2 regions of the Roseibium sp. ROS1 genome follow, and region 2 is predicted to be linked to the other one. Evidence: riboswitches for the same ligand, from Rfam matches in the RefSeq annotation. Region 2 holds a riboswitch; the other holds the start of a gene.
What was found. Region 2 has a riboswitch for S-adenosylmethionine ahead of ACYQ6M_RS18345 (O-succinylhomoserine sulfhydrylase). Riboswitches for the same ligand answer to the same signal wherever they lie in the genome.

Region 1 (7,211 bases), 300 kb from region 2:
AATACGGTCGTCTTCAATCAGGGACGCCAGCTGGACAGGCTCAACCGGCTCGTCACCAACATGACGGACCAGGTCACGGAACTGATGGAGAACGTTCTGCCCGGCCACCAGATTGAAAAGCCGCCGCATTACTGAAATTCGACGAGGGCGTTACCTGATCGCGCTCTTGAGGCACACGTCCGACCAGCCCTTGCGCACAGGCATCCTCATTTGATCCAGGCCATGGCGTTCCTCGCTCGAAACGTTATTGTGGCGGCAGATCCGGCAAGGGTGTGCCATGCGCTTTTTGAAACTTTTGATATTTGTTCTGCTGATCGCGGGAGCTATCGCGGGCTCACTTTGGTGGTTCAAGAAACCGCCGGAAGTGCAGACCGTGATGCCGACGACCGGGCGGGCGGCGGAAGTGGTCTATGCCACCGCAGTCGTTGAACCCGTCCGATGGGCGAAGGTTACCAGCATCATCCGCGAGCGGATCGTCTCGCTGTGCGGCTGCGAGGGTGACCAGGTCCAGAAAGGCGACCAGCTGGCGGAACTGGACAGCGGCGATGCCCGTGCGACGCTTGCCGAACTGGAAGCCCGCCAGGAGCTGGCGCAATCCGACAAGGAACGTGCGTTGCAACTGCTGGAACGCCGTGTCGTCAGCCAGCAGGTTTACGACAAGGCCCAGAACGAACTGATCCGCATCAACGCCATTACGGCGGCCCAGAAGGAACGGCTGCGCGACTATGTCATCGTGGCCCCCATGGACGGCATGGTTCTGAGGGCGGACGGGTCGGTGGGGGAAGTTGCCGAACCCGGTGAAATTCTCTTCTGGATCGGTCAGCCTTCTCCCCTTCAACTGGTGGCGGAAGTCAACGAGGAGGATATTCCCAAGGTCGCCAAGGGTCACAAGGCCCTGATCCGTGCAGATGCCTTTCCAGGCAAGGAACTGACAGCGGAAGTTGCCAGCATCACTCCGAAAGGCGATCCGGTGCTGAAGAACTACCGGGTCTATCTCGATCTCCCGGAAGACACCCCGCTGCGCATCGGCATGACAGCCGAGATCAATATCGTCACCTCGGAGAAGGACGACGCGCTGCTTCTGCCGACCGCTGCCTTCGACGGCTCGAAGCTGCTGACGCTGGATGGGGATAACAAAATCGTTCCGCTGGAGGTCGAAACCGGGATCAAGGGCACCCGCGCAACGGAAGTGCTGAAGGGGATCACCGGAGATAACCGGGTCGTCTTTCCCTATAACCCGGATCTGGCAGAAGGACAGAAGGTCAGGCCGGTTCCCGGAGACGGCAAATAATGCTTCTCCTGCGCATCGCATCCACCCACATTCGCAACCGCTTGCGCCAGACCATTGTCTCAACACTTGGCGTCGCACTTGGTGTCGGATTTTCGGTGGCGATGGCGAGCCTCATGGAAGGGTCTCAGCGGGATTTTACCGCAACACTGATCGACGCCATTCCCCATGTGGAGATCCTGGACGAGCAACGCGCACCGGCGGAACAACCGGCCAGTGCAGTCTATGACGCTGTCACCTATCATGGTCTCAGGCCGAAGGAAGACCTTCGCGGTATCCGAAATCCGACCGAAGCGCTTGCCTCGCTGCGCGACTGGGTGAACGGATCGATGGCGCAGCGCCTGAGCGGCCAGGCGGTGCTGCGCTATGCCGGACAGGACATCGGCATGACCCTGGTCGGTGTGGAACCAAAGCGCGAACTGACCGTCTCCATGATCGGCGAGGATATGCGCCAGGGCTCCTTCGAGGACCTGGATACGACGTCGAATGGCCTCGTTATCGGCGACAAGGCCGCGGAGCGACTGGGGGCGGACCTGGGCGATACCGTGACCCTGACATCCGCAAACGGTGTCGCCAAGCGCTTCAAGATCGTCGGCCTGTTCCACAGTGGCATCACCACCAGCGACGAAGGGCTTGCCTATGCGCCGCTGAAGGCCGTGCAGATCCTCCTGGAAAAACCGGACGTCATCAATTCGATCGCGATCCACCTCAATTCCATCGCCGAAGCCAACGCGGTTGCCGCACGGGCCGAGCGGCAGCTCGGCTACAAGTCGGTTTCCTGGGAAGAGGCCAACGAGGGGCTGATGGAAGCCTTCTTCGTGCGCAACGTGATCATGTACACGGTTGTCGGGGCCATTCTGGTGGTAGCCGGCTTCGGCATCTTCAACATCGTCTCGACGATCGTGCACGAAAAGGCGCGTGATATCGCGATCCTGAAGTCACTGGGATTTCCGGAAGTCGATATTCAGCAGATCTTCGTGCTTGAAGGGCTAGTGATCGGTATCCTTGGCGCTCTTGCAGGTTCGGCGCTCGGCTTCGGACTGTCGAGCTATCTCGCGTCTGTCAAATTCGAATTTACCCAGGACGTGGAGATGACCCACCTGCCGATCTATTTTTCCGCCCTGCACTACATCATTGCCTGCCTGTTGGCGCTGTTTTCATCCGGGATCGCCGGCTACATTCCCGCCAGGAAAGCCGCACGGCTCAATCCTGTCGACATTATCCGAGGGGCGACATGACCCCTTCCCCGGAAAAACAGACGGCTCCCGGCCACGTACTGCTGGAAGCGAGCAACCTCACCCGCATCTTGCCGGCCATCGTGCCGGTGACACTGGTACAGGATGTCAGCTTTCAGGTTGGCGAGGCGGAGTTCGTTGCCATTACCGGTCCGTCCGGTTCCGGGAAATCGTCGCTTCTGTATCTGCTTGGCCTTCTCGACAGGCCGACGTCCGGCGAGGTCCGGATAGACGGCCTTCCCACTCATGCGCTGACATCTGCCGAAATGGCGCATCTTCGCCTGGAAAAACTCGGCTTCGTTTTTCAGTTTCATTTCCTGCTGCCGGAATTTACCGCTTTGGAAAACGTGATGATCCCGATGCAGCGGCTCGGCAAACGCAGCCCCAAGGCCCAACTCGACCATGCGACGGAGCTTCTGGCGGCGCTGGGACTGGAAGAGTTTCTTCACCGCCGCCCGGAGCAATTGTCCGGCGGGCAGCGACAGCGCGTCGCTGTCGCCCGGGCACTTGCCAATTCACCGCAGCTGATCCTTGCTGATGAGCCGACCGGCAGTCTCGACAGTGTATCGACGGAACAGGTGTTTGAAAGTCTTCAGGCCATTGTGAAGACCGAAAGGACCACCGTCGTCGCCGTTACCCATGATATCGATCTCGCCGACAGGATGGACCGGCGTATCCATCTGGTCGACGGCCGCATCGATTACGACCGGCACCACCAAAGGGAAGAAGCACCCGGCTTGGGCGCATAATTTGCGACCTGAGTAGCTGGCACCGGTTTCAGGCGACTTGAGGCTCATGCACCGGCTGGACTATCGCCAGCAGCATCAAAAGCGCAACAGGTATCGCAAGCGCCCAGAACCCCATGACGGTCATCAGGAAACTCGCCAGAAGACCTCCGGCCGCGAAAGCCAGCAGGACGAAGGCCTGGTGACGGATCCGGGAGCGGCTGTCGGGCCGCGTTTCGGGATGCGTGAAATAGTCGGCGATGCCGAGCACAAGCTTCAGCGTATTGCCGGTCATGATGGTCGTGGGAACATGCCTGTTGAGCAGGGTCAGCATGATGACGTTCTGCAACGACATGGCCACGGTCGAAAACCCGACAGCCGTCAGAGTGACGGCAGACAACGGTCCTCCGGCTGACGGATCTCCAAGACCGGCGACGAACATGAAGCCCGCCACCAGCAAAGCTTCGAGCGCGAACAGATGCCGGACGGCAATCCTGTTTTTGCGCACCAGTGCAGTGACCGAAACGAACCAGAAGAGAGTCGAACCGAAGAAAACCGCGAGCACGAAAACCTTCAGAGCCGCGTTTTGCCCCTGGTGAAACACCTCCGTGCACAAGACGACAAGCGTTCCGGTAATGAATGCCGTGAAGGTGTGAAACAGGCCGAGAATGCAGACCACATCGATGAAGCAGGCACAAAAGGCGAGCAGGATCGGCACCAACGGCCGACTGTGATGCAACATGGATCGGTCCAATTGTGGAGCTCCCGAGCTAGTCCTTTGAGGAAGATGTGCCATGCACTGGTGGACTTGCCAAGCCGGATTGGACATGGCATAAGCGCGCCATCATCAAGAGAAGGGCTGGCGCCCTCGCCAACCTGCCATTCCGGGCAAGGTGGTTTCCGCAACAGGGATGCGGCTGGTCAGACCCTCAACCGAGGCTTTCCGGCAACTAAGCGGTTAATTTGCATGCGCCAGTCCTCCTCGGGCAACCGATGGAGGATTTTTTGTCTCAGGACCCTTTTGCCGGACGTGCGGCAGATCTGATCGAGAACCATGTGGCTGCGAGCTCCAAGCTTGCCGGAACGGATATCTGGTGCCAGGCTGCTGAAGACTGCGTGCTGGCGCGGATCAAATCCCTGCGCATCCTGGGTGGCCTACCGCGGCACAAGGCGCCGCTGAGCCAGACCGCCCGCACCGAGCGTTTGAAAACACTGCTTCAACTGTGGGCGAACGGCTGCACCTGCGCTGTCGATGAAGACCTCTTTGCCGATATTCTCAACCGGCACGGACCCGTCAGGCACTGACGGGGGTGCCCCGTGTGTGCACAACGTCTGCACTCTGCCAATTTCTTTGATACAGGCGTGCTGCAACAACTCGCCTCATCCTGAGGAAGGCCGAAGGCCTGTCTCGAAGGATGAGTTTTTTGGGGAACCAAGCCGGATGAGATCGCGGCGCTCAGTCCCTCTTGGGGACCGGGCGCGGCTTGCCGCCGTCATCGACGGCCACCATGGTGAAGACCGCTTCGGTCACCTTTTCACGATGGCCGTAGCGATGGCGCAGGGCCCAGGATTCAAGCTTGATTTCCATCGACGAGTTGCCGACACGAAGGACTTCGGCATAAACGCACAGCACGTCGCCCACATGGACAGGCCGGATGAATTTCATCTTGTCGACCGCGATGGTCACGACACGTCCCTCGGCCCGTTGACCGGCTGCGATACCGCCTGCCAGGTCCATCTGCGACAACACCCAGCCCCCGAAAATATCTCCCGAGGCATTGGTGTCGGCAGGCATTGCCATGGTGCGCAATGTCAGATCGCCTGTCGGCTTTTCGTCGTACACGCCTGAGCCCCTCCGCTGATTCTCGCAAGAAGACTAGGTCATCACCTGCAAGAATAGAAGTGGTTGATCGGAGGGCCTCAGAAGGAACTGCGGATCAAGTCCACCGTCAAAGGACAAACATCAGGATTGCCATGATCCACAACGGCATGGGGGCAGCGACCCAGATCAGCAGGATCGGCAGGCCGCGAAGCAGAAGGTTGGAGGTATTCATTTCGGTTGCTTTCTAGCTGAAGGCCTGGATTTCAAGGACTGTCATCGCCGAAAGGGCGACGATGCCGGTGATGAAGGCCAGTTTCGCGCTGCCGATGAGTGTGCGGCCAGCGACATCCAGTTTCGGCAGCGGCATGCCGCGCGAATCCAGATACATGGACAGAAGCATCAGCGAAAAGACGGTGAACCAGACGAACACCAGCACTTCCGCTATCAGGACAATCGTTACCAGCATGATCCGCTCCATTCAGAGGGTTGCGATGTCAGTTCGGCAGGCGGATTGGCTCCAGGGGTTCCGAAGGTGGCCAGCCACAGGCTCTGCGCGATGCGTTCGGCAATGGCCACAATCTCGTCTGCGAGGTCCGGCACGAACAATTCACGGATCACGGGCCGGAAGACACCGAGCCATTCGCCATAATCCGTGCTTACCAGCTCCTTCTGCTTCAGGTGAGCCGGCACGGGCTTGCCCTTGTAGGCGCCGTTCTTCATCAGGACGGATTGCCAGAAGGCTTCCATTTTCGGCAGGTGCTCTTCCCACCGGCCAGCCAGACGGCGTTCGAAGATGCCTCCGAGCCGAGGATGCTGGCGAATGCATCCATAGAAGGTATGCACCATCACATGGATCGCCTGTTCATCGACCTTCTCGTAACGACGGAGCCGGTCGCCCTGGTCCGGCGTTTCGCGTCTCTTCAGCTTGTATCTGTTGGTACTGGAGTTAGGGGCTTCCATAGCCGCCTCCATAACATTCATTTAAGATGCATCTTTTAAATGGCACAACAACCCGCTAAAATCAACATATAAGATGAATGTTTAAAGAGACCCAGCCATGCGCCTCAGTCAGGCCAGCGATTTTGCCTTGAGAATTCTGATGGCGACCGGCCAATCCGACGTCCCGCAGACCGTCGACAAGCTTTCGCGGCAGCTTGGCCTTGCCAAATCACATGTCATGAAAATTGTCGCTCATCTCGCCAAGGGTGGCTATCTGGAGACGACGCGCGGGCGTGGCGGCGGGATACGGCTGGCGAAAACACCGGACATGATCCGCCTGGGGGATGTCGTGCGGCTGATCGAGCCGGACCTTGGCGTCGTCGCCTGCCTGAAGCCCGAGCCCACAGTCTGCGCCTTCCTGCCCCGGTGTGCGCTGAAGGGCGCAATGGCGCGAGCCTCGGAAGCCTTTCTGGAAAGCCTCAATACCGAAACGCTGGCATCCATTCTGGCCGGAACACAGGTGGCACTGCCAGTCGAAACCAGCGCCTGAGGCAACCCCGGCTGCAACAAGGCAGACGGGGACCATCCGTTTCGAGCCTGGTTTTCCTAGAGCGTCGAAGCCTTTTCCAGGAAGTCCATCTGCTCCAGGCAGTAGTAGCCGGAAATCCGGCTGATGGTGCCTGCCCTCTTCCAGTCGTTGAGGACACGGCTGACGTTTTCGCGCGCGGCACCTGCCATGTTGGCGATATCTGCCTGGCTGAGTTTGTAGTGGATCAGCAACCGGCCATCGTCGAGCGGCTTGCCGAAGGTTTCCGCCAACTGCAGCAGGGTCTGGGCGACCCTTCCCGGCAAGGGCAGGAACGAGCGTGCCGCCAGCACATCATTGGCATGGCGCAGCCGCTTGCCGACGATCGACAGCATATGCCGGTAGACGGCCGGGTTCTCGTCGGCAAACCGCTGGAAGGCGGCCTTGTCGATGAAGGCAAGCTGGGCTTCCTTCAGGGAGATGACCGTTGCCGACCGCGGACGGCCATCAAGCAGGGCCAGTTCGCCGACAAGATCGCCAGGGCCGAGCACTGCAAGCAGCTGCTCGTCGCCTTCAACGGACAAAAGCGATACCTTGAGCGAGCCCTCCAGAACCGCGTAACAGCCGTTTCCGGGATCGCCATTTTCGAAGAGAATGGTGCCAGCCGATATTTTCA
Region 2 (7,211 bases):
AGCCTGGCGTCGGCGAAAGCCAGGGCAACTGGCTTTCCTTTTCCATGGATGAGCGAGCCCGCCTCGCGGCAACGGCCCTTGCGGCCGCCAAAGAACAGCCCGAATTGAAGACGTCTCCAGCCGGATTTCTCGGCTTTTCGCAGGCGGGGTGGGTTTTGCCCATTCTGGCGGAAGAGCCAGCACAGGGCGATTTCTTCGTGATTGTCGGCGGAGCTGTCAACTGGTTGCGGCAGGCTGGGTATTATACCCGGCGCAGGCTGGAGCTTGCAGGTGCAGACAGCAAGGCGATCGACAAGACACTCGCGCAGGACGCAAAAGACGGACAAAAGTTTCTAGACCGGGATTTTTCCTATCAGGACTATCTCGACAGCGGCATGGACAGGGTTCCGATGCCGGAAGATCGCTTCACCTTCGCGCGCCGGAATGCGGCTTCCGACTCCACCACCTCCCTTGCCCGTATTTCCTCGCCCGTTCTGACACTGCACGGCACAGAGGACCTCAATGTCGATCCTCATTTCAATTCCGGCATCTATCGAAAGATGCTGACGGACAACAATCCCGCCAACCGCTTCGTGATCGTCCCGGAAGCAACCCATGCGCTGTTGCGGGCGGAAGCCTTCAACTACCAGCTCGAAGGGCAAATGCCTTCCTGGTCGAAGGCCTTGTTCATGGTCCTGGGGCGCCGTGCCTACGCACCGGGCGCACTGGACACCATAACAATCTGGATCAAGGAACAGGCCTCAACAGCAAACAGCCTTTCAACTTCACCAGATCGATCAAATTGAACCCTTTTTGTTTTCGGTCCTTCAATCCGCCGCACCTTATCACCGGTGCGGGGACAGCACGCTTGTGGGCTGCCGGGACCTGTAGGTCCTTCAGTGCGGAGACAGGGACATGAGCAATCAGGCAATCGGAGAGCGGACAAGTGTGCGCTATCCACTGAGGCGACGCCGCCAGAGGCTGCGCGTACAGCGCCCCATGCCTTATGCTGTCCGGTACGTGCAGGTTCGCACCGCTCCAAAGCAGGCGAACTGGGGCACGCGAATGATGATTGCCTTTGCAGGCTTCGTCTGCGGCCTTGCAGCCGACGCGCTGGTGATGTTTGCCGAAGACCATTTCCATCTGGCAAAGAACCGGGATCCGGATCTTTTCGCATGGGTGCTCGGCACCGGCTTTGCCGGCCATATCCTCTATCTGATCTTCGGAATACTAGCGGTCACGTTGCTGACGGCCTTCAACCGCCGCAAGTGGATCTTGTGGCTGCTGATCGGCTTTGTCGGCGGACTGCTGAGTATCTGATCGGCTGATAGCCTCAATTCAGGCTGTGGATCGCATCCGGCAGATCGAGTGAAAACGCCGGAATGACGACGTCGAACATGGAGCCGTCCGGACGTTCCATCGAGTAGGACCCGGCCATGATGCCGCTGTCGGTCGAAAGCGGGCAGTGCGACGAATACTCATAGGTCTCGCCAGGCTCTATCACCGGCTGTTCGCCGACCACGCCCTCGCCGCTGACTTCTTCCTGGCGCCCTCTGGCATCGGTTATCTGCCAGTAACGCGTCTTCAGCTGCACCGGTTCGCTGCCACCGTTGTGGATCTCGACCATATACGCCCAGATATACTCGCTCTCTTCCGGACGCGATTCATCGTCCAGATAAAACGGCTCGACGGAGACTTCGATCCCTTGGGTGATGGCGGTGTAACTGCCAGACACGGCTTTTCCTTAATTTCAGAACTGCGAACCTTGAAATAGACCGGTCCCAAGCGACTTCCACGGGTGGTGCCCGCTCGTTCAGGAGGGGCTTATAGGGCGAATGACGCAAGCGTGAAAGAGGGTTGTGACATATGAGGCCGGAATTGCTTGAGATTTGAGGCCGGATTTTGCAAGAACACCATCTGTCAGACCCAAAACAGTGATCTCTTCATGTTCGATGCCCACCTGCGCCCGCTGATCGATCCGCCGTTGAACCGGCTGGGCCTGATCCTTGCCGGCACGGGGCTTACCGCCAACAGCGTGACGCTGGCGGGCTTTGCTGCCGGTATGGGGGCAGCCATCGCTATCGCAACTGGTCATACCCTGATCGGCTTGTTCCTGATCGCGGTCAACCGATTTGCAGACGGTCTCGATGGCGCGTTGGCCCGGGCAACGGCCAAGACGGATCTCGGCGGCTACCTCGACATCACACTGGATTTCTTCTTCTACAGCGCAATCCCTCTGGCCTTTGCCATACAGGACCCGGCCCGCAACGCTTTGCCGGCGGTGGCACTTCTTGCCAGCTTCTACGCCAACGGCTCGGCCTTTCTGGCCTTTGCCATCATGGCGGAGAAGAACAAGCTGACCACCGACGCTCAGGGCTCCAAATCGCTCTATTACATAGGCGGGCTGGCCGAAGGTACCGAGACCATCGCGCTATTCCTGCTGATGGCCCTGGTTCCCGCCTGGTTTCCTGCGCTTGCCTACGGTTTTGCCGCGATATGCGTCGTGTCCGCCGGCGCCCGGGTGCTCATTGGCGTGAAGGCGCTGCGGCAGACAGGCCGTTAGATCGCCTGGAGCGCCTTCTCGATATCTTCCAGCAGATCCTGCGGATCCTCCAGACCGATTGAAAGCCGCAGGATACCATCGGTGATACCGAGTTCCGCGCGCGCTTCCTCGCCAATCGACTGGTGCGTGGTCGTCGCCGGATGGGTGATCAGGCTCTTGGCGTCGCCCAGGTTGTTGGAGATCTTGACGATTTCCAGCGCGTTTGTGAAACGGAACGCGGCTTCCTTGCCGCCCTCGATTTCCATCGCCAACATGGTGGATCCGCCGCTCATCTGGCGTTTGGCAACATCGGCCTGCGGGTGGTCGTCCCGGCCCGGATAGATCAGCCGCGCGACCCTGGACTGGCTTGCCAGATAGTCGGCAATCCTGCCCGCCGTTTCCGTCTGGCGCGCAACGCGCAGCGGCAGCGTTTCCAGGCCCTTCAACAGGACCCAGGCACTGAACGGGCTCATGTGCGGACCGGTATGCTTGATGAAAGGCATGACCTCGTCGTTGATCCATTCCTCGTCCGACAGGATCACACCACCGAGGCACCGGCCCTGGCCATCGATGTGCTTGGTGGCCGAATAGACGACCACATCGGCACCGAGCTGAAACGGCGACTGATACAGCGGGGTCGCAAACACGTTGTCGACGATCAGACGGGCACCGGCTTCCTTGGCGATCTGTGCCACGGCCTCGATGTCGATGACTTCCAGCGTCGGGTTGGTCGGGCTTTCCAGGAACAGGGCCTTGGTGTTCGGCCGAACAGCCGCCTTCCACTGCTCGATGTCCGTTCCGTCTACCAGCGTGCTTTCAACGCCGAAACGCGGCAACAGTGTTTCGCAAATATAGCGGCAGGAGCCGAACAGGGCCTTGGCGGCAATCACGTGATCGCCTGCCCTTACCGCTGCCATCAGCGCCAGATTGACGGCCGCCATGCCGCTGGCGGTTGCCCGCGCGGCCTCGGCCCCTTCCAGTGCCTTGATACGGTCCTCGAACATGGTAACGGTCGGGTTGGCATAGCGCGAATAGACATAACCCGGGTCCTCGCCATTGAACCTGGCCTCGGCAGCTTCGGCACCGCTGTAGGTGAAGCCCTGGGTCAGGTAGATGGTCTCCGAGGTCTCACCAAACGGTGACCGCATGGTGCCGCCATGAACCAGAGTGGTTGCAGGGCGCCAGTTCTTGTTTCCGGTCTTGGTGGTCTCAGTCATGTCTTTCATTCGCTCCAAACGCAAAAAACCCCAGCCTCAAGACCGGGGTTCTCACCTCCGGCCTTTTTAGCAACTTGTTTAACGTGGCTGCAAGCCGGCCGGCCCAAATCACCACGAAGTGAGCCTGTCCTACGGGAAAAGCGGGCACAGGTCAATTGTCTTGCGCACGATCCCTTCAAAAGCCCCGTTCTGCCAGAATGCCTGTTGGCGCGGGCGGCCCGATCCTTTAATGACCATAGACCAGCATAATGCGGAACATCTTCATGAACGTCACAGCGGGTCAGGTCTTGAACGGAAGCGCACTTCTCACAGCAAACGGCATTTTGCCGGAACGGGTAATCCAGGCCATGTTCGCCGCCGGAGAGATTTCAGCGGACGCGCCGCCTGTCACCGGTCAGATACAGCCTGCCAGCCTCGACCTGCGTCTGGGCAAGGAAGCCTACCGGGTGCGTGCCAGCTTCCTGCCGGGCCCCGACATCCAGGTAGCAGCTCGGCTTGAGCAGATGAAACTGCACACGGTCGACCTGAGCGAAGGTGCCGTCCTTGAAACAGGCTGCGTCTATATCGTGCCGCTGCAGGAAAGCCTCGCCCTGGCTCCCGATATTTCGGCAACTGCCAACCCGAAAAGCTCGACCGGCCGCCTGGACGTCTTCACCCGCGTCATCACAGACAACGGCCTTGCCTTCGACACCATTCCGGCCGGCTACACCGGTCCGCTTTATGCCGAAATCTCGCCGCTGACCTTTCCGATCCTCGTGCGGTCCGGGTCCCGCCTCAGCCAGATCCGCTTCCGGCGCGGTCAATCGCTCATTCCCGATGCGGAGCTGGAAGAGGTGCACAAGGCCCACACGCTGATGAGCGGTGGCAACGAGCGCATCGGCAACGGTGTGCAGCTTTCCATCGATCTGGAAGGGACCGGACCCAACAGCCTGATCGGATATCGCGCCAAGCAACACTCCGGACTGATCGATGTCGATGTCGTCGGCGCGCAGGACGTCCTGGATTTCTGGGAACCTATCTATCGCCGCCAACGGGCGGAACTTATCCTCGATCCGGATGCATTCTATATTCTGGTCAGCCAGGAAGCTGTGCATGTGCCGCCGGACTATGCGGCCGAAATGGTGCCGTTCGATCCACTCGTCGGCGAATTCCGCGTCCATTATGCAGGCTTCTTCGATCCCGGTTTTGGCCACGCCAGTGCCGGTGGTGTCGGCTCGCGCGCGGTTCTTGAAGTCCGCTCACATGATGTCCCGTTCATCGTGGAACACGGCCAGACCATCGGGCGTCTGGTCTATGAACACATGGCGGAGCGCCCGGCGACACTCTACGGTGAAGGCATCGGCTCCAACTATCAGGGCCAGGCACTCAAGCTGTCCAAGCACTTCAAGGCACCCGCCTGACCGCCGATGGCCCTGAAAACCGTCACCCGTGAGTTTGAAGGATTTCTGGAAGACCGGAAGTCCCGCTTTCTGGCGCATCTGGTGCCGGTGGACATGTTCGACCAGCGGATGGAAGAGCTGCGCAAGGAGCACAAAAAGGCCAATCACATCGTCACGGCGCACCGGAGACTTCTGGAAGACGACCGGATTGAGGAGAGCGGCAAGGACGACGGTGAACCGGCTGGCACCTCCGGCATGCCGACATTGCGCGTGCTGCAAGGCGCCGAACTGATCAACTGCGCTGTTCTGATCGTGCGTTATTTCGGCGGTACGAAACTCGGCGGTGGGGGCCTCGCCCGGGCCTATTCCGGCGCAGCGCAGGATGCGATCTACAACGCCGACCTGGTACCGTTTCAAAAGATACTGTCGAAAACAGTTCGCGCAGATTTTGCGTCCGGATCGGAACTGGAACGGCGGGTCGAGACCCTCGGCCTCACCGTCATGGCGCGCGACTACACCGAAGACGGAGTGACGCTGACCGTCGAAGGGCCGGAAGAGGTTCTGGCTGAACTTTAGGGAGCGTCGACGTCCCGTCACTCCTTCCAAGCACTAGGGCCGGCCCCTCCCCCAGTCGTCATTGCCGAACTTGATCCGGCAATCCATACCTGGATCTCAGTCACAAAGAGACAATTGGCTCAGGAAACGGAGCGTCCTGGTTCCCACGGTTCAGCCATGGGACGACGCCTCAGATCGTGAGTAGCTCTTGGTGCATCCGCTGACGCCACTGTTTCAGTCCGCCGCGCCGCCTTACGTCCGCGTCTTGCCGGCTTCCGCCTTCAGCTCTTTCAGTTCTGCTCGAAGCGCCCTGACCTCTTCCAGGATCAGACCTGTGTCGTCGTGGATGGCCTGGCGGTTGGCGTCGGCTTCAGCCTCGTGTTCCTCCTGCATGGCGGAGACGATGATACCGATAAAGAGGTTCAGCACCGTGAAGGCCGTGCACAGGATGAAGGGGACAAAGAACAGCCAGGAATAGGGATAGACATCCATGACCGGACGCACGATGCCCATGGACCAGCTTTCCAGGGTCATGACCTGGAACAGCGTGTAGAGCGATGCGCCGAGATTGCCGAACCATTCCGGAAAGGCTTCTCCATAGAGCTTGGTTGCCATGACGGCGAAGACGTAAAAGACCAGCGCCATCAACACGACGATGGAGCCCATGCCCGGCAGGGCGGCCACCAGCCCGCCGATAACACGGCGCAGGGACGGTACGACGGAAATAAGGCGCAGAGCCCTCAGGATTCGCAGCGACCGCAGAACGGACAGGTTGCCTGTTGCCGGCATCAGCGAGATTGCAACGATGCTGAAGTCGAAGAGGCTCCAGGGGTCCTTGAAGAACTTCAGGCCATGGGCATAGAGCCGCAAAGCCAGTTCAACGACGAATATGCCCAGGATCACCTGATCGACCAGCCTGAGGAAACTGCCTACCTCTGCCATGACAGCAGAACTGGTCTCCAGACCGAGCGTCACCGCATTCAAAACGATAACGCCAATGATGCAGACTTCCCAGTTGCGTGAGGTGACCAGCGCCCTGACCTGATTTCGCATATATATGACCCGGTTTGATGTCTTTTCGTGCGTACCGCACTGCCCGGGCCGGAACATGGCGATTTCAGCGTCGCAGCGCAAGATCGCAGCGCTTTGGAAAAGCATCTCCCCATCAGACAAGCGTGCTTGACAGGTCGGGCAAGTCGGCGCAGAAAGCTCATCAGGTTCGGCGGGTGTAGCTCAATGGTAGAGCAGAAGCTTCCCAAGCTTAAGACGGGGGTTCGATTCCCCTCACCCGCTCCAAACAACCAATCCAATTCCCGAATTTCCCAGTGGCTTTTCTTCAGCGCAGCGTTTCGCCGACCTGTGGGGTTTTCCGGACATCAGCGCGGCTGAGGCCAACATCCTTCAAGAGATAGTCGGGCAGATCCGCCAGGTGGGCCATGTCGCGCCGACGGCGCAGGCACTTCAGCGCAAAATGCAAGACGGCAGCACCGAGACCGGCTCTACGGACGCGTGCCAGGTGCAGGGGTACAAGGTGATCGG

Region 1: it holds a riboswitch for S-adenosylmethionine, as region 2 does, so the genes downstream of both, ACYQ6M_RS19750 (hypothetical protein) here and ACYQ6M_RS18345 (O-succinylhomoserine sulfhydrylase) in region 2, are expected to answer to the same signal.

What each region holds. Positions count from the first base shown of each region.
Region 1 is NZ_BAAGIG010000003.1:783,260-790,470, forward strand. It holds gene ACYQ6M_RS19725 (SlyX family protein) at 1-135, shown strand, start outside; gene ACYQ6M_RS19730 (efflux RND transporter periplasmic adaptor subunit) at 278-1,291, shown strand; gene ACYQ6M_RS19735 (ABC transporter permease) at 1,288-2,526, shown strand; gene ACYQ6M_RS19740 (ABC transporter ATP-binding protein) at 2,523-3,272, shown strand; gene ACYQ6M_RS19745 (YoaK family protein) at 3,301-3,990, opposite strand; SAM-I-IV-variant riboswitch at 4,088-4,212, shown strand; gene ACYQ6M_RS19750 (hypothetical protein) at 4,254-4,553, shown strand; gene ACYQ6M_RS19755 (acyl-CoA thioesterase) at 4,705-5,049, opposite strand; gene ACYQ6M_RS19760 (hypothetical protein) at 5,315-5,536, opposite strand; gene ACYQ6M_RS19765 (group III truncated hemoglobin) at 5,527-6,030, opposite strand; gene ACYQ6M_RS19770 (RrF2 family transcriptional regulator) at 6,128-6,559, shown strand; gene ACYQ6M_RS19775 (Crp/Fnr family transcriptional regulator) at 6,616-7,211, opposite strand, start outside.
Region 2 is NZ_BAAGIG010000003.1:480,509-487,719, forward strand. It holds gene ACYQ6M_RS18325 (alpha/beta hydrolase family protein) at 1-785, shown strand, start outside; gene ACYQ6M_RS18330 (hypothetical protein) at 895-1,299, shown strand; gene apaG (Co2+/Mg2+ efflux protein ApaG) at 1,313-1,714, opposite strand; gene ACYQ6M_RS18340 (CDP-alcohol phosphatidyltransferase family protein) at 1,925-2,542, shown strand; gene ACYQ6M_RS18345 (O-succinylhomoserine sulfhydrylase) at 2,539-3,738, opposite strand; SAM riboswitch at 3,784-3,863, opposite strand; gene ACYQ6M_RS18350 (2'-deoxycytidine 5'-triphosphate deaminase) at 4,002-5,138, shown strand; gene ACYQ6M_RS18355 (YigZ family protein) at 5,145-5,693, shown strand; gene ACYQ6M_RS18360 (ion transporter) at 5,925-6,725, opposite strand; tRNA gene ACYQ6M_RS18365 (tRNA-Gly) at 6,895-6,968, shown strand; gene ACYQ6M_RS18370 (DUF1127 domain-containing protein) at 7,009-7,211, opposite strand, start outside.